Regions from separate parts of the Mesorhizobium sp. ArgA1 genome, predicted to be linked through region 1. Evidence: riboswitches for the same ligand, from Rfam matches in the RefSeq annotation. Region 1 holds a riboswitch; each other region holds the start of a gene.
The links. A riboswitch is a leader RNA that binds a small molecule or an ion and turns the genes downstream of it on or off. The one in region 1 is predicted to bind thiamine pyrophosphate.

Region 1 (7,489 bases):
CTCCACTGGCGCGAACTGCTCGCGACGGCGGGTTGATCGCGGGACCTGTCCGCCATTTCTGGCACAGGAACCGTGCAATCGGCTCGTGTATGTCGCGCCGCCCCTCTCGTGACCGCATCATTGCCCTCGTCCTCTTTCAGCCGGCCGTTCCTCCCGACCGCCGGTTCGATGATGATGATCCCCTGTCGAGAATAGTCTTTGTTGTCGCGCATGGCGGTCTGAGCCGTCTCGTGGTCGTTCACTAGCCTCGCAACGAGATGTCAGAGGCATTGAAGCTCCGCGCTACACATCGGTGTTGTTGGTTTCGACCTGACCCTGACGATTTGACACGCTCAGCTCAATTGAGCGTTGTCCGAACCATCGGCCGCGAAAGCTAAGCGGCGCCATTCTACCGTGCGATGACCGTAATGAATATGACAGGGCAGACCACAATAAGCAGGTTCGGGCTGAAGACTTTTTAGCGAACTCGCAAAAAAGGAAACGACAGCTCTTCCAGTTTGCAAATCGCAGCCGGGACTCGTTTTTAATGAGAGGGTAGCCAGCCATTTGCCGCTTCCGTTAGTTATCCGCCCCGCAACGTTATGTGGCTGCCCTTCAAGAGCCGGACGCTAAGGTGTCCGATGACGCCACGCTGCGTGAGTTCGCCGTGCCGAACATCCGCGGGAGCGTCGCGGGCGCTGGTATAGATCCACCTTGTGCGCGCTGGTCGACATCGGCCTCAAGGCGGAAAATGAGGGTGTCGTTCTCTCTTGAGCCGCACCGTCCTCGTCGCTTGGAGGAGACGAGGGGCTACTCTGTATCGCAAACGTAGGAGCGACGGCCGGTGATTGGCCGCGCCGCATGGCCGAGAAGGCGCTGACCGCCGGCGTCCAGGAAGCCTAGGTCCAGAGCGTCTCGATAGGCTCCGTCGACGACCTGGTCGGGCCATGGGCATGAGGCGGCAGCTCTTGGTGTTCGAAGATCCGATCGATCCGCTCATTGAGCCCGTGAACGTCGGTTTTCGTGCCACGGACGGGCGCGATGATCTGCTCATTCGTCTCTCGCATACCGGCCTTCGTGATGTCTGGGTCTCAGCGAAGTGCAGCTTGTAGTCGGCGAGTTGCGCCTAGACCGGGGCAGCGAGAGCAGCGGAGGCCGCCTTAATGGTACCCTCAACCTTGGCGATTCGGATGGCACCTTGGATCCGCCGCCAGAAAACCCAGGGCACTGGATGATGGCAAAGACGAGAAGCTGTTCTAACCGAAGTGTGTCGGATCGTCCTGGCGCGTCCGAATGTCCCAGCCACGCGGGGCGCCGTTTTCGTTGGAAGCTGTGACTGCAGCGACCGTCGCAGCAGACAGGCTTGCGACTTCGACTTTTGTCGACCGGATCGGATGTTTAACGCGCAGAATGTGCCGCCCGACTTTCTGGCCGGGGCGAGCGCGAGAAGACCCGTCAGAGTTATTGCTTTGACCGTTTGGCCAGTCCCTAACTGTTGGCGTCCGGAGCGCGGCCGGCCACGGAACCATCGATCTGCTCGCCTTCGGTTGTGGCCTTGGTGCCCGCGCGATCTGATTGAGCACGTTCAGCCTTGGCCCCGGTGACGCGTCCATGCATCCACGCGACGGCGGCGCCAATAATGCCGGCTCCGACCGCGAGGATGATCGGGTTGGTAAACAGGAATGCGAGTAAAGCAGTCATGAGAATGTTCCCCAATGTATCAGGATTACCACCCAGCAGAGTTTACAGGACATGTGCAGAGATTGGTCCATGTCGTAAGAAATCCGCCCCATGCACTTGGCATCGTCGATGAGGCCGTGAGCGACGAACTCTGCGACACCGAGCGCGAGACTGCCGGTTATCAGGCCGACTACACCGCCGTGGATTGCCGCGTGAGATAGAAGGCCATGGTACCAGGGAACGCCCGGAATCGGGTTGGCGCGGTTCTTGGCCCTGGCAAGGAAATCGCTCTGAAGCGGATAGTCAGCCAGTGCGTGACCGGCCAGAAGAAGCGCAATCGTGGTTAGTAACGCGGTCATCTCACTGCACCTTGCCGATGCTGGGGTTACTGCCGAGAGTGGGATCGTCCCGGTGCCGCGGGTAATCGGTCAGCACGCCGACCGACCGCATGTCGGTCGGGGGCCATTTTGGCAACACGTAGCGTTGGAACAGGCCGGGGTCGAGCGAGAGGAGGACGCGGACCACGACGCCGCTGAAGGCCTGTAGGCGGGCCAAGAAAATGGGCTCGCTTTTGAGGAAGAAGGTTTTGATCTTGGTCCACATGGTCATTCGGCTTTCTCAGAAAATTCGCGCAGCAATCCGCCGGCTTGTCGGCGGTAAGCGGAACGGCGACGGTCTTGCCTTCGATTGTCAGTGAGTAGCGGATAGTCCTGCATGGATCCCCTTCTTGCGCTGCCATGTTGCGGTGATTGTTGCAGTGCTCGTCGCCGGGAGTGCACCGGCCAGTTGGCCTTTCTCCGCAGCGGAGCAGGCCGAGCGCAAGTGGACGTTTCGTCCGGTCCGATGCTGGAGGTCGCGTAGTTCACGCCGGCGCGTACATCGATGCGGCTTTTGGCGGTCCCGCCGTGGATCAGAACTTGGGGCAGGACGAACTCGGTTTATGAGTTGCAACGTAGTGCAAGTGCCCTGGCAAGGACGTTGATCGTGCAAATCGAGGCGAGAGCTAGACAACCACCTGCGTACCGATTTCTACCACACGTCCGGTTGGAATCTGGAAATATTCGGTGGCGTCGGCCGCCGTGCGCGCCAGGCCGATGAACAGCTTGTCCTGCCACACCGGCATGCCGGAATTGGGTGATGCCTTGAGCGAGCGCCGCGACAGGAAGAATGACGTCGTCATGATGTCGAACTTCCAGCCCTGCTTGCGGCAAATCGCCAGCGCGCGCGGGATGTTGGGCTGCTCCATGTAGCCGAAGGTCAGCGTCACCCGCATGAACAACTCGTTGACCGTCTCCATCCTCACCCGGTCGCTGTCGGGGACCAGCGGCTGCGGTGCCGTGACAACCGACAGAATGACATTCTGCTCGTGCAGCACCTTGTAGTGCTTCAGGCTGTGCATCAGCGCCGTCGGCGCGCTTTGCGGATCGCTGGTCAGGAACACGGCGGTGCCGGACACCAGTTGCGGCTTTTTCTTCAAAAGATTGCCGGCGAGGAAATCGAGCGGGATCTCGTTGCGGCGGGTCTTGTCGAAGAGATAGCGGCTGCCGCGCACCCAGGTCCACATGCCCAGCACGATGGTGAAGGCCACGACCAGCGACGCCCAGCCGCCTTCGAACACCTTGACGATGTTGGAGGCGAAGAAGCCGATATCGATCAAGGCAAACAGCACGGTAAGCGGGATCGCCACCGACAGCTTCCACTTCCAGATACGGGTCATGACGACATAGAGCAGCACCGTCGTCACCAGCATGTTGCCGGTCACCGAGATGCCGTAGGCGGAAGCCAGCTTGCTCGATTCGCCGAAGCCGACCACCAGCATCATCACCACCAGGGCCAGCAAAAGGTTGACGCGCGGCATGTAGATCTGGCCGGACTGCTTTTCCGACGTGTGCAGGATTTCCAGCCGCGGCAGCATGTTGAGCTGCACCGCCTGGCGGGTCAGCGAAAAGGCCCCCGAAATGACCGCCTGGCTGGCAATGACGGTAGCCGCCGTCGCCAGCACCACCATGGGGATCAGCGCCCAACCTTCGTTCATTTCGAAGAATGGGTGGCCAACCACGCCGTTCTTCGCCAGCACGAAGGCGCCCTGGCCGGCATAATTCAACAGCAGGCAGGGGAAGACGATCGAAAGCCAGGCAAGCACGATCGGTTTGCGGCCGAAATGGCCGAGATCGGCATAGAGCGCTTCGGCGCCGGTGACGGCGAGGAAGATGGCGCCGATAGTAACGAAGGCGACGTCGGGCGAATGGATCAGAAAGGCAACGATGTAGTGTGGGCTCACCGCCCACAGGATTTCCGGATCGGCAATGATGTGCTTGAGGCCGGAAAGGCCGATGGCCAGGAACCAGATCGCGGTCACCGGGCCGAAGACCAGTCCCACGCCGCCGGTGCCGAAACGCTGAACTGCAAACACCATGGCCAGGATGACCAGAGTCAGCGGCACGACATAGGGCTGGAACGCGGGGGTGACGACATTCATGCCCTCGACCGCCGACAGCACCGAAATCGCCGGCGTAATGACGGCGTCACCGAAAAACAGCGAGGCACCGACGATGCCTACGCCCAGGATCAGCGCCGAGCGCTTGGGGAAACTGCCGCGCGCCAGCGCCATCAGCGACAGCACGCCCCCCTCGCCGCGGTTGTCGGCGCGCAGCACGAACATGATGTATTTTACCGTGACGGTAATGGTCAGCGACCATATGATCAGCGACATCACGCCGAAAATATCTGCAGGGTCAGCGATGTTGCCGCCAGACGAGGCATGCAGCGCTTCGCGGAACGCATAGATTGGGCTCGTCCCGATATCGCCATAGACCACACCGAGTGCGCCAAGCATCAACAAGTGAGTACTTTGTGCAGGAGCCGAGCCGAGATGTTCCGCTAGTTCCCCACCGTCACAATTGTTGGCAGATTCCACGACAGCCATTCGTATGCTCCCATGGGTGCTGCGCTCTAGAGCCAACGCAATTCTGCATTTGCGAGGCGCGCCCCTTGCAATGGGTAGCCTCGGCCGATTGGGCGTGCGACGCGAAGAGGGAGGATCTCGCTGCACTGCCGCTATCGGCCGAGGCGTCAGGTAATTGCTAGCAGAGACTGCCATCTTGAAGTCGACCGGCACGTCACCCGGTCGGTTTTCACATCAACAGACCATCAGCAATCTATAACGCCTAATTTTTACGCAATACCAAAGCACCTCTGGCTATTACACTCTAACAATCGAAATTCTATTATAATCTATACGAAATACCGAACTTCATGCAGTAATTTACCTCGATGAACTTGAGGATACGAATATCGACTGGCGATTGTTGGAAGTCAATATTTTCATGGTTTCAGATGTAGCATTTCGGAAGGCTTGTCATAGAACATGAGTGTCCAGATTTGCGTCATCTCGTGACGACAGAATCGCGCGCGGACGACCCGTCCGCATCCTGAACACGGGAGCGTTCCGCCTGCCTTTGACCTTCCACCGCGGCCTGAAGGCGCTTGACAAACGGGCACCGGCCCGGTCCAATCGAGGCATTCACCAGGGGAGTCCCGGCAAGGGGCTGAGATACTGCTGGCTTTGCGGCGCAGTGACCCGTAACCTGATCCAGTTCATACTGGCGTAGGGACGGTGCGAGCGCTTGCGGGAATTCATGCCCGAGGATTTGTTTCGGGCGGGTCAGCAAGGCGTCTTTTCATCCTTCCGGCACAGAGCTGGGTCTCCAATGCAACGAGCAAAGGAGCCTCAAATGAATGCCTTGACCCCCCACCGTATCGACCGGACCGCTGCCGGCGTCGCGCAAGATCCACAAATCCGGCGTCCTCCATTCACAGATCGGGGTGCCAATGCGGGAGATCGCGGTCCACCCGACTGCCGGTGAGCCGCCGGTGACGGTCTACGATCCGTCAGGCCCCTACACCGACCCCGCGATTGAAACTGACATCGAAAAGGGTCTTGCCCGCCTTCGGCAGGACTGGATCGCCGCTCGCGGCGATGTCGTGCCTATGACGGCCGCCATGTCAGGCCGGAGGACAACGGATTTGCGACAGGAGAGCGCCTGACGCGGGAATTTCCGATCCGAAGCCGTCCGCTGAGAGCCAAGGCCGGCAAGGCCGTCACCCAGCTCGCCTATGCGCGCGCCGGCATGATCACGCCCGAGATGGAGTTCGTCGCCATCCGCGAGAACCTCGGCCGCGAGGCCCTGCTCGGCAAGCTTGGGGGCGACGGCGAAGCCTTCGGCGCGGCAATCCCCGACTTCGTCACCCCGGAATTCGTGCGCGACGAGGTGGCGCGTGGACGGGCCATAATCCCTGCCAACATCAATCATCCCGAGAGCGAGCCGATGGTTATCGGTCGCAATTTCCTGGTCAAGATCAACGCCAATATCGGCAACTCGGCGGTCACCTCTTCGATGGCCGAAGAGGTCGAGAAGATGGTCTGGGCGATCCGCTGGGGTGCCGATACGGTGATGGACCTGTCGACCGGCCGCAACATCCGCAACATCCGCGAATGGATCGTGCGCAACGCACCGGTGCCGATTGGCACGGTGCCGCTTTACCATGCGCTGGAAAAGGTCGGCGGCATCGCCGAGGACCTCAACTGGGAGGTCTACCGCGACACGCTGATCGAACAGGCCGAACAGGGCGTAGACTATTTCACCATCCACGCCGGAGTGCGGTTGCACTACATCCCGCTGACCGTCGACCGGGTCACTGGCATCGTCTCGCGCGGCGGCTCGATCATGGCCAAATGGTGCCTGCACCATCACCGGGAGGGCTTCCTCTACGAGCATTTCGAGGAAATCTGCGACATCTGCCGCGCCTACGATGTGTCCTTTTCGCTGGGCGATGGCCTTCGCCCCGGCTCGATCGCCGACGCCAACGACGCGGCGCAATTCGCCGAACTCGAAACGCTCGGCGAACTAACGAAGGTCGCCTGGGCGAAGGATTGCCAGGTGATGATCGAGGGGCCCGGCCACGTTCCGATGCACAAGATCAAGCAGAACATGGACAAGCAGCTCGCCGTCTGCGGCGAAGCGCCGTTCTATACGCTTGGACCGCTGACGACGGACATCGCGCCTAGCTACGACCACATCACCTCCGGCATCGGCGCGGCGATGATCGGCTGGTTCGGTACCGCCATGCTCTGCTACGTCACGCCGAAGGAGCAGCTCGGCCTTCCCGATCGCAATGACGTCAAGACCGGCGTGATCACCTACAGAATAGCCGCGCACGCCGCCGACCTGGCGAAGGGTCATCCCGCGGCGAAAGTCAGGGACGATGCCCTCTCCCGCGCGCGCTTCGAGTTCCGCTGGGAGGACCAGTTCAACCTGTCGCTCGATCCGGAAACGGCCCGCTCGTTCCACGACGAGACCTTGCCCGAAGGAAGCGCACAAGCTGGCGCATTTCTGCTCGATGTGCGGCCCGAAACTCTGCTCGATGCGCATCTCCCACGACATCCGAGCCGAGGCGCAGAAGGACGGCATGGCGGCGATGGCGGCGAAATATCGCGAAGGCGGCGATCTCTACGTGCGGGCGGACGAGACCGGTGCACCACTCATGCCGGAGGCGCATGAGCCGTCATGAGGGTGCTGGTCAGGGGCCGGCGTCGTCGGCCTCACCGCCGCCTTCGAGCTCGCCATAGGCGGCGCGGCGGTGACCGTTGCGGAGAAAAGGCATGGCCTCGGCGGCAACGCGTCGTGGTTCGCCGGCGGCATGCTGGCGCCATGGTGCGAGCGTGAAAGCGCCGAGCAGCTGGTGCTGGATCTCGGGCGCGATGCCGCCGACTGGTGGGAGGCGGTGTTGGCCGGCCAGGTGACACGGGCCGGAACACTGGTTGTGGCAG
Region 2 (7,489 bases), on a different contig from region 1:
CCGGCATCCGGCTTCAACTCACCGGTCAGCATCTTCAACAGCGTCGTCTTGCCGGCACCGTTCGGTCCGACCAGGCCGACCCGGTCGCCGCGCTGGATGCGGGTCGAAAAGCCTTTGACCACGGTGAGGTCGCCAAAACTCTTTTCGATGTTCTTGGCCTCGATCACCAGCTTGCCGGATTCCGCGGCGTCGCTCGCCACCATGGTGGCCGAGCCTTCTGCGCCGCGATGGCCGCGAAAACGCTGGCGCATGGTCTGGAGCTCGCCGAGGCGGCGCATGTTGCGCTTGCGCCGCGCCGTCACGCCGTAGCGCAGCCAGTGCTCCTCGCGCACGATCTGCCGACCGAGCTTGTGCTGCTCGCGCTCTTCCTCTTCCAGCACCTGGTCACGCCATTCCTCGAAATGGCCAAAGCCCTTGTCCAGACGGCGGGTCTGGCCACGGTCGAGCCAGACGGTGGCGCGCGAGACGCGTTCGAGGAAGCGACGGTCGTGCGAAATGACGATCAGCGCCGACGAGGTGCGGACAAGCTCCGCTTCCAGCCACTCGATGACAGACAGATCGAGATGGTTGGTCGGCTCATCAAGCAGCAGAATGTCGGGCTCCGGCGCCATGACGCGGGCAAGCGCGGCACGGCGGGCCTCGCCGCCGGAAAGATCGTTGGGATTTTCGGTGCCGGTGAGGCCGAGATGCTCCATCAGATAGGTGGCTCGGTAGGGATCGTCGGCGGGACCGAGCCCGGCCTCGACATAGGCACGGACATTGGCAAAGCCATCCATGTCGGGCATCTGCGGGAGATAACGCACGGTCGCCGAAGGCTGGCGGAACACCTCGCCGTCCTGCGGCTCGATCATCCCGGCGGCGATCTTCAAGAGCGTAGATTTGCCGGAGCCGTTGCGGCCGACGAGCGCGATCTTGTCGCCGGCGGACGCGGTGAGTTCGGCGCCGTCGAGCAGCGGCGTGCCGCCGAAGGTCAGTCTTATCCCGTCGAGGTTGAGAAGGGGCGGGGCCATGTCAGCTTTCAGGCAAGGGATAGGGATGGGCGAGCAGCAGCGCGCGGCCATGGCCAAGCGCGATTTCGAGGTTGCCTTTGACCTCATTGGAGATGGTCAGCGACGAGCCGAAGGCGACCTCGACATGGTCGAGCGGCCATTTGGCACCGGAAACGGTGAGGCCCGAGAGATCGGAAAAGCCAAGCACGGAAAACAGCGTGCCGTCGTCATAGTCGAAGCCGGCCTTGCCCGGCAAAAGGGGGACGCCTTCTTGCGCGCCACTGGTCAACAGCACTTTTGTGCCTGCCTCGGCCAGCCGCAGGCTGAGCGCAAGGTGCAGGTATGCATGGTCGGCGCGCTTGCCGCCGAAAGCGCCGGCCAGCACCAGGCTGGTGGCGCCGCGTTCCAATGCGGCGGCGATGGCCAGTTCGCCGTCGGTCTTGTCCTTTTCGGGCGGAAATACCTGCCGTGGCACTGCGGCGAGATCGGCCGGCAGGTCCGCCGGCACGGAATCGAAGTCGCCGACCCAAAGCTCCGGCATCAGGCCGAGCAGGCGGGCATGGCCGATGCCGGCGTCCGCGGCGATGATGCGCGTGCCTTCGACCTGGCGGTCGAGCCGCGGCGTGCGGATGAGATCGCCGCCAAGCAGGATGGTGAATGTGCTCATATCCGGTGGCCCTTACCAGCCCCGCCGGTGAAACGGAAGGCCGAGCCCTTCCGCCGCCAGATCAGGATGACGTTTGGTTGAATCGTCATCCTGATCCAGATCCTTTTTTGGAGCATGATCTTTTTTGAGAAAACCGGTTCCCACTCTTTGCGGTCGCTGACCTTCGGTTCGGGATCATGCTCGAGCAAACTTCCGCTTGCGTGGCACCTTGGCCGGGCCTATGTGTCGAAACGCTCTAACGGGGTGCCGGACGCGATCTTCGCGGACCGGCTGAGAGGCAGTCTCGCCAACCCGCTGAACCTGATCCGGTTTGTACCGGCGGAGGGATTAGACGCTTCGGACAGCCCGACGCCTCAATTCCTTTCAACACGAACGAAGGAGGCGCCGATGCGCATGTTCTTGTCCCGTCTTGTCCCAGCCCTGGGCCTTGCTGTTTCGCTTCTGGCTGCGCCAGCTTCCGCGCAGGAAAAACTCACCGTCTACACCTATGAGAGTTTCACCGCCGACTGGGGGCCGGGCCCTGCGGTCAAGAAGGAGTTCGAGGCCGAATGCGGCTGCACCCTCGACTTCGTCTCGGTCGCCGACGGCGTCGCGCTGCTCAACCGCGTCAAGCTCGAAGGCGCCTCGACCAAGGCCGATATCGTGCTCGGCCTCGACACCAACCTGACCGCCGAAGCCAAGGCCTCCGGGTTGTTTGTCCCGCATGGGCCAGTGGCCGAAAACAACGTGCCGGGCGGCTGGAGCGACGATACTTTCGTTCCCTACGACTATGGCTATTTCGCCGTCGTCTACGACACCGAAAAGCTGAAGAACCCGCCGAAGAGCCTGAAGGAATTGGTCGAGGGCGCCGCTGCCGACAAGATCGTCATCCAGGATCCGCGGACTTCGACGCCGGGCCTCGGCCTGCTGCTGTGGGTCAAATCGGTCTATGGCGACAAGGCGCCGGAGGCATGGGCGAAGCTCAAGCCGAAAGTGCTGACGGTGACGCCGGGCTGGAGCGAGGCCTACGGCCTGTTCACCAAGGGCGAGGCGCCGATGGTGCTGTCCTACACGACGTCGCCGGCCTACCACATGGTGGCCGAGAACACCGAGCGCTATCAGGCGGCGTCTTTCGAGGAAGGCGAGTATCTGCAGATCGAGGTCGCCGGCATCACCACCACGGGTGAGAAGAACCCGCTGGCGGCAAGGTTTCTCGCCTTTATGACCGGGCCGAAATTCCAGGATGTCATTCCGGAGACCAACTGGATGTTCCCGGCGGGGAAGACCGACAAGCCGCTCAACCCGGCGTTCGACAGGCTGGTCAAACCGACCAAGACTTTGCTGTTCAGCCCGGAAGAGGTCGCGGCCAACCGCAAGGCCTGGGTCGATGAATGGCTGGCGGTGATGAGCAAATAGGGCTTCGGGATGGCGCTTGAGCACCCCCCTCTGGCCTGCCGGCCATCTCCCCCGCAAGGGGGGAGATCAAGCGCTCAATCGCTTTCGCCAATCTCCAGCACTGCAAAGGCGGCGAGAGGAGCGAAGCTGCTAATCTCCCCCCTTGCGGGGGAGATGGCCGGGAGGCCAGAGGGGGGTGGGCGGGAACTCGGCTTTCGCGAAATGTTTCCGCCAGCCTACCGCAATGTTGGCTAGCGCGACATGCGAACGCAACACTCCGCCGACCCCCGCAACGCAGCCGGCATCGTCGCGCTTGCGGCAATCGCGTTGCTGATCGGCGGCGCCTTCGCCGGGCTCATCCGCGAAGGCGCACATGACCTCGCAGGCGCTGCGTCCGCCTTCGATCTCTATCTCTTGCGGGTCGTCCGCTTCACGCTCTGGCAGGCAGTCCTCTCGACGCTGCTTTCCGTCGCGCCGGCGCTGTTCGTCGCGCGCGCTCTATCGCGGCACCCGCGCTTCCTTGGCCGCGGCTTCATGCTGCAGCTGTTCACCGTGCCGCTGGCACTGCCGGCCATCGTCGCGGCGCTGGGCATACTGGCGCTCTATGGCCGAGCCGGCTGTTTCGCCGCGATCGCCGGCCAAAGCTGGCCCGATATCTATGGCCTGTCCGGCATCCTCGTCGCGCATGTCTTCTTCAATCTGCCGCTGGCAACGCGGCTGTTCCTCGAAGCTCTGGGCACGGTGCCTGCCGATCAATGGCGGCTGGCAAGCCAACTCGGCATGGGGGCGAGGCCAGCCTTTCGGCTGATCGAATGGCCGGTGCTGCGGTCGGCTCTGCCTGCTGTCGCCGGGCTTGTCTTCATGCTTTGCATCACCTCCTTCACCATCGTCCTCATCCTCGGCGGCGGGCCGGCGGCGACGACGCTGGAGGTCGCCATCTACCAGGCGCTGCGTTTCGACTTCGATCCGGCGCGGGCTGTGACGCTGACAGTGCTGCAGATTGCGCTGACCTTTGCCGTCGTGCTGGCACTGACGCGGCTTGGGGCCAATGTGACCGGCGACGCCAACCTGCCGGTGGCGCCACGCCGCTATCTCTCGGCCGGCCCGATCGAAACGGCGCTCAACACGGCGTTGATCGTGCTTGCCTTGCTGTTCGTCGCCGGGCCGATGGCGGCAACCGTGGCATCAGGCCTTGGCGCCGATCTCAGCCGGCTGGCCGGCGAGAGCGCGGTGCGCCAGGCGACGTTGACCAGCGCCGGTCTCGGCCTGCTGGCGGCATTGCTTTCGGTGGCGCTGTCGCTGTCGCTGATCATGGCGCGCCGGGCGCTGTCGCTAAGCCGTCGCTCCGGCGCGCGTTCGTTGCTCGAGCACGCGGCGGACACCGGCGCCGGTTTTGTCCTCGTCGTGCCGCCCATCGTCATCGGCGCCGGCTGGTTCCTCTTGCTGCGCACGTTCAGCGACGTCTTTGCCATCGCGCCCGTCATGGTCATCGTCGTCAATGCGGTGATGGCAATGCCTTTTGCCATCCGTGCGATGCGTCCGGCCTATGATGCAGCGAGTGAACGCCACGAAAAGCTGTGCGCACAGCTCGGCATTTCCGGCTGGAACCGGCTACGCTTGGTCGATTGGCCGTCGCTACGGCGGCCGCTGGCCACCGGCTTTGCCTTCGCCATGGCGCTGTCGCTCGGGGACCTTGGCGTCATCGCGCTGTTCGGCAGCGATTCGGTGCAGACCTTGCCCTATCTCCTGCTGGCGCGCATGGGCAGCTACCGCACGGCCGACGCCGCCGGACTGGCTTTGCTGCTCGGGTCGGTCTGCCTGGCTCTGGTGGTCGCCGCGGACTGGTTGGGACGAGGAGAAAGATCGTGACTTCCGCCATGGAAAAAGGCGCGGCCGTGCGGCTGGACCAGGTCGCGTTCAGCTATGGCGAGACGCCGTTCCTGTTCGATGTCGAATTCGCCGCGTCAAAGATCACCGCCATCATGGGGGCCAGCGGTTCGGGAAAGTCGACCCTGCTCAATCTGGTCGCCGGCTTCGAGACGCCGCAATCCGGCCGCGTGCTGATCGGCGGCGCCGATGTCGGCGCTTCCGCGCCGTCGGCACGGCCGGTGTCGATGGTGTTCCAGGAAAACAACCTTTTTGCCCATCTCTCTGTCGAGAAGAATGTCGGGCTCGGTCGCTCGCCGTCGCTTAATCTGACGCAAGCCGACCGCGCCGCAATCGCCGAGGCGCTTGAGCGTGTCGGCCTTGCCGGCAAGGAAAAGCGCCTGCCGCGCGAGCTCTCCGGCGGCGAACGGCAGCGCGTGGCGCTCGCCCGCGTGCTGGTGCGCGACCGGCCGGTGCTGCTGCTCGACGAGCCGTTCGCTTCGCTCGGACCCGCACTGCGCGACGACATGCTCGACCTGGTGGCCGGCCTCCATGCCGAGCGCGCGATGACCATGCTGTTCGTCACGCATCAGCCGGAAGACGCGCGCCGCATCGGGGGGGAGATGGTTTTTCTGGACAATGGCAGGGTTGCCGCAACGGGACTTGCCGCCGATTTTTTCGATGGCACTGGCCCTGAAGCGTTTCGACGCTATATCGGCGCGAGTTCGGGCGGTTCACGCGATGTTGCCCGGAAGCGGACATAATTTACGACCAAACCGGCTACAGGTGATGTGGCGCTTGCTTGCCATGGTCCGGTTGATGTGGCTAGGTCCGCCCAGTACTGGTCCGGCACGAGCCGTGATTTGCCCCCTACAGCGCCACATCCGTCTGGATGTGTAAAACGCTGTAGGTTTTTTGATTTGTGCAGGATGTGCCACCGAGAATTCGATTTTTCGCTGGCGCGGACCCTTGGGTCCAGGTCGTGCGCCGAGAGCTGAAGGGACGCCGTGCTGTCGACCGGCACTGACACTTTGAGACGCAGACCGCTGGTGCGCTTCCTCGCGCTGGCCGGCCTTGCTGTGGCGCTGGCCAGTTGCCAGATGTTCACGCCGCCCGAGGTGCAGGAATCCGGCTTTCAGCCTTCCGACAAGCCGATCACGGTCGACAATGTCGCCGCCAACAGCAAGCTCGCGGAGCTTGCGAAGGCGCAGCACCCGCGCATCCTCGCCACCTATGGCGGCGAATATTCCGATCCCAAGCTCGAGCGGATGGTGGCCAAGGTCGTCGGCAGCCTGACGGTGGTGTCGGCCAATCCGACCCAGACCTATCGCATCACCATCCTCAATTCGCCCAACGTCAACGCCTTCGCGTTGCCGGGCGGCTATCTCTACGTCACCCGCGGCCTGTTGGCGTTGGCCAATGATTCGGCCGAACTCGCCGCCGTGATCGCGCATGAGATGGGCCACGTCACCGCCAACCATGGCCTGCAGCGCCAGCAGCTCGAGGCCGAGGAAGGCCTGGCGACCAAGGTTGTTTCCGATGTGCTCGGCGACAGCCCGACCGCCAAGGCGGCATTGATCCGCGGCAAGTTGAGGCTGGCGCAGTTCTCGCGCAACCAGGAGCTGGAGGCCGACGCCATCGGCATCAAGTCGATCGGCGAGGCCGGCTACGATCCCTACGCCGCCGGCCGCTTCCTGCAGTCGATGTCGGCCTATACCGATTTCCGTTCGATATCGGGCGCCACCGATGCCAGCCTCGACTTCCTGGCGACGCACCCCAACACGCCGCAGCGTATCGATCTGGCGCAACGCCACGCCCGCCAGTTCGGTGCGCCCGGCGTCGGCACGCGCGACCGCGATTCCTTCCTGGCCGGCATCGACGGCCTGCTCTACGGCGACACGCCGGAAGAAGGCTATGTGCGCGGCCAGACCTTCCTGCATCCGGGCCTCGGCGTGTCGTTCACCGTGCCGGACGGTTTCATCATCGACAACACGGCGGCGGCAGTGACGGCAACGGGCCCCGGCGACATGGCGATCCGCTTCGACGGCGTATCGATCGACAAGAACCGCGCGCTGACCGACTATATCAGGAGTGGCTGGGTGGCCGGTCTTGACGAGACCAGCGTGCGCCAGGAGACGATCAACGGCAATGAGGCGGCGACCGCGCATGCCGGCGCCGATGGCTGGCAGTTCGACATTGCGGTGATCCGCGCCGGCGGCCAGGTCTACCGGCTTTTGACGGCGGCCCCCTCGGCCAGCACCACGCTCGATCCCGTGGCGCGCTCGGTCAGCGGTTCGTTCCGCATCCTGAGTGCGGCCGAGAAGGCGGTGCTGAAGCCGCTGCATATCCGTGTCGTCACGGTGCAGGCGGGGCAGACCATGGGCTCGCTCTCGGCGCAGATGGTCGGTGTCGACCGCAAGCTCGATCTGTTCAGGGTGCTCAATGCGATGTCGCCGGGCGCCTCCGTTTCGGCCGGGGACAAGGTCAAGATCGTTACGGACAAGTAGCAGCGCGGTTAGGTTCGATGGGGCCTGACCGTGCGATGTGCGGCTGCGGTCACCGCCACTCCTCAGAGGTTGCTGTCGGTGGCTGT
Region 3 (7,489 bases), on a different contig from region 1:
GTATTGCGTGCTTCGAAGCGTCTGGCCGCCTTGCGAGCCTGCTCGGCTGCACCGGCGCGCTCTTGGGCGTATTCTCATTGGCCGCAGTCTTCCCTGTGGCATTCTTCCTCGGCCGGCCGCCGGATCGGCCACCCTTGGGTTTGGCGAAGCCGATGGTCTTCAGCGCAGCGTTGCGGTGGACGATGCCGATGATGGCGTTGCGCGAGACCGGGCTGCCGCGCAACGCCGTAAAGCGGACGGCGATTCTGGTTGCCGACAGACCGTCTTTCAACCAGACGGCAATCTCCTGCAATTCGGTGTCGGTATAGGCAGTCATGTCGGATCCATTGATTTGCGCGCAAAGGCGAGCGCTCGGCCTGAAGGCCGGGCAAGGTTCAAATGAGTGTGTGGGTTGGTGTCGTCAGGCGGCCGGCAGGGTGCCGGCGGCGAGGCGCTGCAATGCGGCTTCGGCCGCCACTCTGGTGAGGCCGGAAACCGCTCTGCCCGTCAGCCGGTCGAACAGGATGACGGTGCCGTCTTCGGTGCGGATACAGGAGACGCTGCCGGCATCGGCGGCGCCCTGATGCAGAGAAGTGGCCGGAGCCGGGAGAGGAACGGCTCCGGCCGTTCCGGTCGACAGGGGGAGTTCGACCGGATCCGGGGCAAAAGCCCCGGTTTGCGTCCGGACCGGGGAGGAGGACAGCCCGGACGATTGGAGAAAGCTGACGATGCCTGCGGAAACGCTTGCGGTTTGTTCGATCATGCGCTAAGCGTACGATATGTACGAAACGCACGCAAGCGAAATCGTACAATACGGACGATAAATTTCAGGCAATTTGTACGATGAAGGAACCGAGGCACAGATTGCAGCAGGCGCGGGCGGAGGCGGGTTATGCCTCGCCGAGCGATGCCGCGCGGGCATTGCGCGACATCAACAAGAACACGCTGATCAGCCACGAGAACGGCAACCGGCCGCTGTCGCGCAAGGCGGCGGAGAAATATGGCCGTCTGTTCGGCGTCGATCCCGGCTGGCTCTTGTTCAATGGCGAGGGCGGCAGCCTTTCGGGCGGCCATTTCGGCTTTGACGAGGCGGGCCGGCAGATCCCGATGCCGTCGCTGGCCACGGTCGACGTGCCCATCGTCTCGTGGATCAGCGCCGGCGAACTCGGCAGCCAGGACATGGTGGTCAATCTCAGCGACTATCCGACCATCCCAACCACCGATCTCGAGCAGGGCCAATGGATCGCGCTACGCGTCGACGGCCCGTCGATGAACAAGATCTCGCCGCCGGATTCGATCATCTTCGTCAATCTGCGCGACAAGCGTCTGGTGACCAATGGCTGCTACGTCATTTCGGACGAAAGCGGCCAGGCCACCTACAAACGCTATCGCCCCAACGAGAACCCGCCCTTCCAGCCGGCCTCCTACATGGACATCCCGCCGCCGGCGCTGGAAGGCGCCATCACCATCATCGGCCGGGTGAAGCGCTCGATGATCGATATGTGAGGGCCAAGCGATGAAACCCTACAAGGTCATCTACCATCAGGGCGGTACGGTCGGGTGGAGCACCAAGGCGATGAGAGGCACGGCCGAGGTCAGCGAGCGGGGGCTGACGATCACCGGCGCCAAAGTCACGATCGACATCCCCGCTAGCGACATCCAAAGCGTGGAGTTGTTCCGGATGTTCGGAACGGGAAGCATGCTCAAGATCGTCCACGATGGCGGCACGCTGTTTGTCACCGTAATCCGCTTCATGATCGGCCAGTTCGCGACGGTCAATTTTTTCGCTACCGGCGCCTTGCAGCAGCGGTTGCTGGCATTGACCGATCCTGCACCCAAGGGACCGTGGACGCACAGCGGCTGAGATATCTGCTCGCGAAAACCGTTATCCTAAAAACTCATTGCTGAAATACGCTCCAAAATCGGGCTTCACTTTCAACGCCTTGCCGTCGGCGTCGAGCAGGATGCCGGCGGTGAAGAGGTAGTTTCCGATCGCCTCGATCTTGGCCTTGTCGATGGTGCCGATGACGCCGGCCTCGCTTCTGAGGAGGTGACCGTCGACCAGCATCTTCAGCGAGGCGTGGATCAGGACCGGGTCGGTCAGAGCATCCTTGTTGGAAGCGATCAGCAGATCGCCGGCTTCCTGCGGGTGGTCGACGGCAAACTGATAGCCGCGCCGCGTTGCCTCGACGAAGGCAGACGCCGCCTTAGGGTTTGCCTGGAGATAGGCATCGCTTGAGGCGATGACGGTGGTGTGCTCGTCGGGCACGCCGTAATCGGCGTAGCGGAAGCTGCGCTGCCTAATGCCTTTCAGCTCGGCGTCGACGCCTTCCCAGGTCGAGACCTCCAGCGTGAAATCGACAGAGCCGTTGGCCAGCGCCTCATAGGCCGAGGTGCCGAGCGTCACCGTCTCGAAACTGCCCTTGCCGCCATCGTGGCGGATGATGGTCGAGATCAGAGTGTTTTCCCAGGCGCTGCCGAAGCCGCCATAGGTCAGGCCGTCAAGATTCCTAGGGCTCTTGATCTCGCTGCGATCCGCGTTGAAGACCAGCCGACCGGTCTCCTGCTGCACCACGGCATAGACCGCCTTGAGATCGGCGCCGGCGGCGCGCTGGGTGAACAGGCCAACGCCGGCAATGCCGAAATCGGCGACGCGGCTGGCGACCAGCGTGCCGGCGCCGGTGTCGCCATAGGGCAGGATGTCAACGTCGAGCCCGGCCTCGTCGTAGAAACCCTTGTCGCGGGCCACGAACAGGCCGATGTGGTTGGTGTTGACGGTCCAGTCGAGCGCGACGGTGATTTTTTGCGCAGCCGCGTGAGCGCGCGAGGCCAGCGGCAGTCCGGCAGCCAGCGTCAAAAGCAGGGCTTGCCGGCGGGTGAAGTCGGTCATGATGATCTCCTTTGGAGGGTCTGCGGGAACGAGGCTCGGTCAGCCCCGGGATTGAGCAGCGTGTCGAGGATTTCGGCTTGGAGCACCGCTGCCTGGCGCGCGGCATCGCCGCCGGTGGCGCGCGGGCGCGGCAGCGGCACGGCGATCTCGCTGATGATGCGGGCCGGCCGCGCCGACAGCACATAGATGCGATCGGAGAGGTACACGGCTTCGTGCACATCATGGGTGATCAGCAGCGCCGTCCAGCGGTGGCGCCGCCACATGCCTTCCAGCCAGCGCTGCATGGCCGCGCGTGTCAGTGCATCCAGCGCGCCAAAGGGTTCGTCGAGCAGCAGCATGCCGCGCCGTTGCACCACGGTGCGCAATAGGGCGGCGCGCTGGCGCATACCTCCGGAGAGTTCCGCTGGCCAGGCGCGCTCGAAGCCGGCAAGGCCGAACTCGGCAAACAGCGGCGCGACCTGCTCGCGGGCGGCGCGGCGTGGCACGCCCTGCACTTCCAGCCCCAGCGTCACATTGTCGATGACGCGCCGCCACGGCATCAGCGCATCGCGCTGCGGCATGAAGGCGAACGGGCTGCCCTGCAATGGCGCGCCGTCGAAGCGCATTTCGCCCTCGCCTTTCAGCGCGCCGGTCAGCAGTTGGAACAGCGTCGACTTGCCGGCGCCGGAGGGGCCGAGGATGGAGACGAACTCGCCGGCCGCGACATGGAGCGAAATGCCGGCAAGCACCTCCAGTGCACCGAAGTTTTTTCTGACATCGCGGAGTTCGAGCCGCGTCATTGGCGGCTCTCTCCCGAAGGCTTGCGGTCGCGGCTGTCGTTCCCGGCATTTTCCCAGGGCATGGCGAGGCGCTGGATGAGCACCGCAAGGCCGAACAACGCAAGCGTGAGCGCCGCGCTGACGGCGACCGCGGCCAACACCAGATCGGGGCGAAAATTGTTCTTGGCGTTGAGCATGTAGATGCCCAGCCCCTTCGCCGCCCCCGCATATTCGGCGAAGATCGCGCCGACCACGGCATAGGTAATGGAGATGCGCAGCCCGGCGAAGAAATAGGGCAGCGCGGAAGGCAGCCGCGCCAGCCAGAAGATGCGCCAGCGCCCTGCCCCCATGGCGGCGAGCATCTGGGAAATCTCCTTGTTCGTCGCGGCGAACCCCTCGACCAGCGCCACCATCATCGGGAAGAAGGTGACGAGCGCGACCAGCAGGATCTTTGGCATCAGCCCGAAGCCGAACCACAGCACGATGAGCGGCGCGATCGCCACCAGCGGCAAGGTCTGGCTGACGATCAGCAGCGGGAAGAGCGCGCGGCGCAGCGGGGCCAAGAAATCGACCAGTGCCGACAGCACGAAGGCAGCCACCAGCGAGCAGGCAAAGCCGGCTGATGTGGCGCGGATGGTGGGAAGCGTGTTTTCGGCGAGTGCTGCGCGATTATCCCAGGCCTGCAGCAGCACGCGCGACGGCGCCGGCAGCATGGTGGGCGCCGCGCCGCCATAGCGTGCGTAGCACTCCCAGGCCGCGAGGAGCAGGGCGAAGGAAAGGGCGGCGGGTGCAGTTCTGGCGATGACCGAGGCCACAGCTGATCTGCCCCCTGGTGGGGGAGATTGGATGTCGCGTCCGCCTTCGCCAATCGCCGAAGCTTCCCCTTCGCCCTGCAGCTCAAGGTCAGATGTGAAGGCATCTCTTCCACGCAATGGGTTGGGCAAAACAGCCAGGGCAATTTCCCTCCACGGCACGCGAAAAAGCGCGGCTCAGACGGCGCTCGGGCTGTTCGCCGAAATCGTGATGTCGAGGGTGACATGGCCGGCGCCGGGGCCGAAGCGGCAGAAGGCCTCCGTGAGCGTTGCAAACACCGCGCCGGCATCGCCACGCAGTTTGGTGCAGAAGTTCTTTGAGCGATCAAAGACGCCGGACTGCTTCAGGAAATCGATGCAGCCATAGATCTCATCCATATGGTCGCCCGTGCCCATCACATAGAGCGAGAACTGCGCTGCCACCGGCTGGTCCGTCGATGGCGTCGCCTGGACGGCACGGATCGCGGCAACCTTGCGCTCGTCCAGCGGAATGGCGGGTCCGCCGGTCTGGTCGGAGCGGCAGATCGGATCGTCGGGCTCACCCGGGCAGCCGCGCGAAACCGCAGCCGAAAGCACGCAGTGCCTGCCGCTTTTGGCCGCCGCCACGAACAGGTCGCGCATGGCGGGGAACAGCACTTCGGGCGGCCCGACCAAAAGCGTCGAGATGTCGTCGGTCTCGATCCGCAGCCGGTCACGCCATGGATCGAGCGCGCCAAGCGCGCCCAGGATGACGCCGACGAAATCGTCGGTCATGGGATAAAGGGAAATCTGTGCGCCTGAAAACATCGCCCGCCTCGCTCCGCTGGTATTATCCAGATCAGCTTTAGGGTCCGAAGGCTTGCCGCCCGCATCTCAGCCCCGACCATACGGAGCACCCCTGTGGATGAGCGGGTTAAAGCACTGTTCGACGCATTGGGGAAGAGTCTTTTTTGAAACGTCACGGTGGGAGTGTTGGCCAGATTTCGCCTTCTCCCTTGTGGAAGAGGCAAGTCACGTCCCGCGCTGAACAGTTCAAATTGTACGAAGTCGGCTTGACGTTATTTCGTACATAAAGTACGATAATCCTTTCAACAATTCTTTTCAACAAGGGGGAATTCCGTGAGCACAGCGAACCATGCCGCCTTCGCCGACCTCTCCCGCCCGTTGTTGTCACTGCCACTGCTGCCGCCCTTGTCGCTCGACCAACGCGAACGCCTTGCCGGAGCTTGGCGAATGGCCAGCCAGGACATCGCCGACGATATCCGTTTCATCCGCCAGTATCTGAAGGTGATTGCCGAGAAGGAGGAGAGGCTGTCGACCGGCACGCTCGTTCACAGCCGCGCCTATGTCGAGGCCTGCGCCGGCTGGCTGCCGCAAACGGTGGCGCGCTATCTTCGGCACTTGCGCCAGATCACCGAATGCGAACTGGCCATGACAGCTGCCGGTATCCGCTTTGCTCTGTCGAGTTATGCCTGGGAGGCATGAGACGCGGTTTGCCCTGTCGCGAAAAAACAAATTGCGCTGCCGTTGCAGTCGCAATTCGTCAGGTTGAGAGTCTCGGGCTCAACGGCGAGCGCCAAGGATGGGCCCGCCGCGCGATTTCAGCCTTGCCCTGTTTCGACTTGACCTATTTCGACTTGGCCTTGCCGGACTTTGCAGCTGCCGGCTTTGCGGCCTTTGGCTTGGCGTCGGCCTTGGCGGGCTTCGCAGCAGCCTTCTTCGCCGCCTTCTTCGGCTTGGCGGCTGCGCCATCGATTTCAGCCGTGGCCTGTTCCCAGTGCTCCTGATGCGCACCTTCGGGCCGGCCGGCGTTTTCCCAAATCTCGTGCGCCCGCTGGCGAATACGGTCCTGTTTGTCGTCCGTCACTTAAGCCTCCGTGGTTGGGTCCGATCGGTTGGTCCAGATTCCACGAAAACATTAGCCGAAAATTCAGCCGGCGTCTTGAGGGACGAGACGTCTCAGTGCTGATCCGAAACCACGGCGACGCCCAGTAGCGCTGCCTTCTTGACAATCAGCCCGGCGAGGTCGGCATCCGAACGATCCGTTCCGGTGCGCTCGCGCAGGAGCGCGATTGCTTCCTTCATTGACAGCAGCGCGGTGCTGCGCTCGGCCAACAGCTTGTCACAACACGCCGCCACATTTGTCTCGACATGCGGCAACATGGCAATACTCCTTTCTTTTCGTCCTTCGGCCCTGCCGCCCTTTGGGAAGAACGACAGGGCCGGTATCACCGATAAATAGTCAGGTCGGTTGTCGAGCGTTACTCGACCACCTCGACAATTCTTCGCGTGCTGGGATCGACCAGCACGGTGTGGTTGTCGACGACGGCGTATCTGTACTGAACGTCAGGAACCTCCTGCAACTCGACAGTGTCGGGCAAGGCGGAGCCGACATTCAATTCGACGCCGAGCAGATTGATCGACGCAAGCGGATGTTTCTTTACGTATTGGCGCACGACCGTGCGCTGTTCGGGGGTGATGATCACCTGCTGCTGTGCCGGCTGTGTTACGATGACCTCATCGGCGGCGGCAACGCCGAGGCCGGCGATCATGGCGAGCCCGGCGACAGCGGGAATAAGGACGGTTTTCATCTTCGTCTCCTGTCGTTGTGTGCGAGCTCCGCCGTGTCCCCGCACGAGGCGAAAACAGCACAAATCGAGATGGCGGGCTCCTGGAGGCAAACGCCGCCAGTACGGTCTTGTTCCGCAAGCGGCTACTACTTCCGGTCATGTCAGCTGGAACCGCATCGGCATGATTGGCATTGAAGACGATCCCTCAGGAGACCTTCAATATGGACGATTTGCGGCTCCAAATTCCCGTGGCGATTGCGGTGGGCGCCGGCTTCAAACGCAACATCGCGACGTTGGCCGAGATGCATAATTTTCTTAAGGAATGGCCGCAGGCCAGACGCGGCAAAATCTACGACACGGCATTGAGGGCTTGCGAAAAGGCCAGGGCCGGACACTTGACCAAGGACCAGGCGCGGCGGGCTTTCACAGCCTTTGCCGAAACGGCCGGCATTGCCTGGACCGGCATTGATCCGGTGACTGCGCTACGCTTGGCCAAGGCTG

Region 2: another riboswitch for thiamine pyrophosphate. It lies ahead of thiB (thiamine ABC transporter substrate binding subunit); the one in region 1 lies ahead of thiC (phosphomethylpyrimidine synthase ThiC).
Region 3: another riboswitch for thiamine pyrophosphate. It lies ahead of ACWGTI_RS19560 (YkoF family thiamine/hydroxymethylpyrimidine-binding protein); the one in region 1 lies ahead of thiC (phosphomethylpyrimidine synthase ThiC).

The regions. Positions count from the first base shown of each region.
Region 1 is NZ_JBSKBQ010000027.1:25,525-33,013, reverse strand. Features, by position in the region: gene ACWGTI_RS29840 (hypothetical protein) at 1,468-1,680, opposite strand; gene ACWGTI_RS29835 (DUF3307 domain-containing protein) at 1,677-2,018, opposite strand; gene ACWGTI_RS29830 (hypothetical protein) at 2,020-2,268, opposite strand; gene ACWGTI_RS29825 (potassium transporter Kup) at 2,663-4,621, opposite strand; TPP riboswitch at 5,178-5,291, shown strand; partial or broken gene thiC (phosphomethylpyrimidine synthase ThiC) at 5,394-7,230, shown strand; partial or broken gene ACWGTI_RS29815 (FAD-dependent oxidoreductase) at 7,227-7,489, shown strand, end outside.
Region 2 is NZ_JBSKBQ010000001.1:1,442,128-1,449,616, reverse strand. Features, by position in the region: gene ACWGTI_RS07130 (ABC-F family ATP-binding cassette domain-containing protein) at 1-1,010, opposite strand, end outside; gene ACWGTI_RS07125 (thiamine diphosphokinase) at 1,012-1,656, opposite strand; TPP riboswitch at 1,886-2,000, shown strand; gene thiB (thiamine ABC transporter substrate binding subunit) at 2,044-3,051, shown strand; gene thiP (thiamine/thiamine pyrophosphate ABC transporter permease) at 3,292-4,899, shown strand; gene thiQ (thiamine ABC transporter ATP-binding protein) at 4,908-5,660, shown strand; gene ACWGTI_RS07105 (M48 family metalloprotease) at 5,997-7,403, shown strand; gene ACWGTI_RS07100 (caspase family protein) at 7,466-7,489, opposite strand, start outside.
Region 3 is NZ_JBSKBQ010000009.1:7,153-14,641, reverse strand. Features, by position in the region: gene ACWGTI_RS19595 (GcrA cell cycle regulator) at 1-316, opposite strand, end outside; gene ACWGTI_RS19590 (hypothetical protein) at 401-742, opposite strand; gene ACWGTI_RS19585 (LexA family transcriptional regulator) at 823-1,485, shown strand; gene ACWGTI_RS19580 (hypothetical protein) at 1,496-1,843, shown strand; gene ACWGTI_RS19575 (ABC transporter substrate-binding protein) at 1,865-2,869, opposite strand; gene ACWGTI_RS19570 (ABC transporter ATP-binding protein) at 2,866-3,648, opposite strand; gene ACWGTI_RS19565 (ABC transporter permease) at 3,645-4,442, opposite strand; gene ACWGTI_RS19560 (YkoF family thiamine/hydroxymethylpyrimidine-binding protein) at 4,617-5,225, opposite strand; TPP riboswitch at 5,216-5,328, opposite strand; gene ACWGTI_RS19555 (hypothetical protein) at 5,538-5,903, shown strand; gene ACWGTI_RS19550 (DUF2934 domain-containing protein) at 6,046-6,285, opposite strand; gene ACWGTI_RS19545 (hypothetical protein) at 6,378-6,581, opposite strand; gene ACWGTI_RS19540 (DUF1236 domain-containing protein) at 6,680-7,009, opposite strand; gene ACWGTI_RS19535 (DUF982 domain-containing protein) at 7,210-7,489, shown strand, end outside.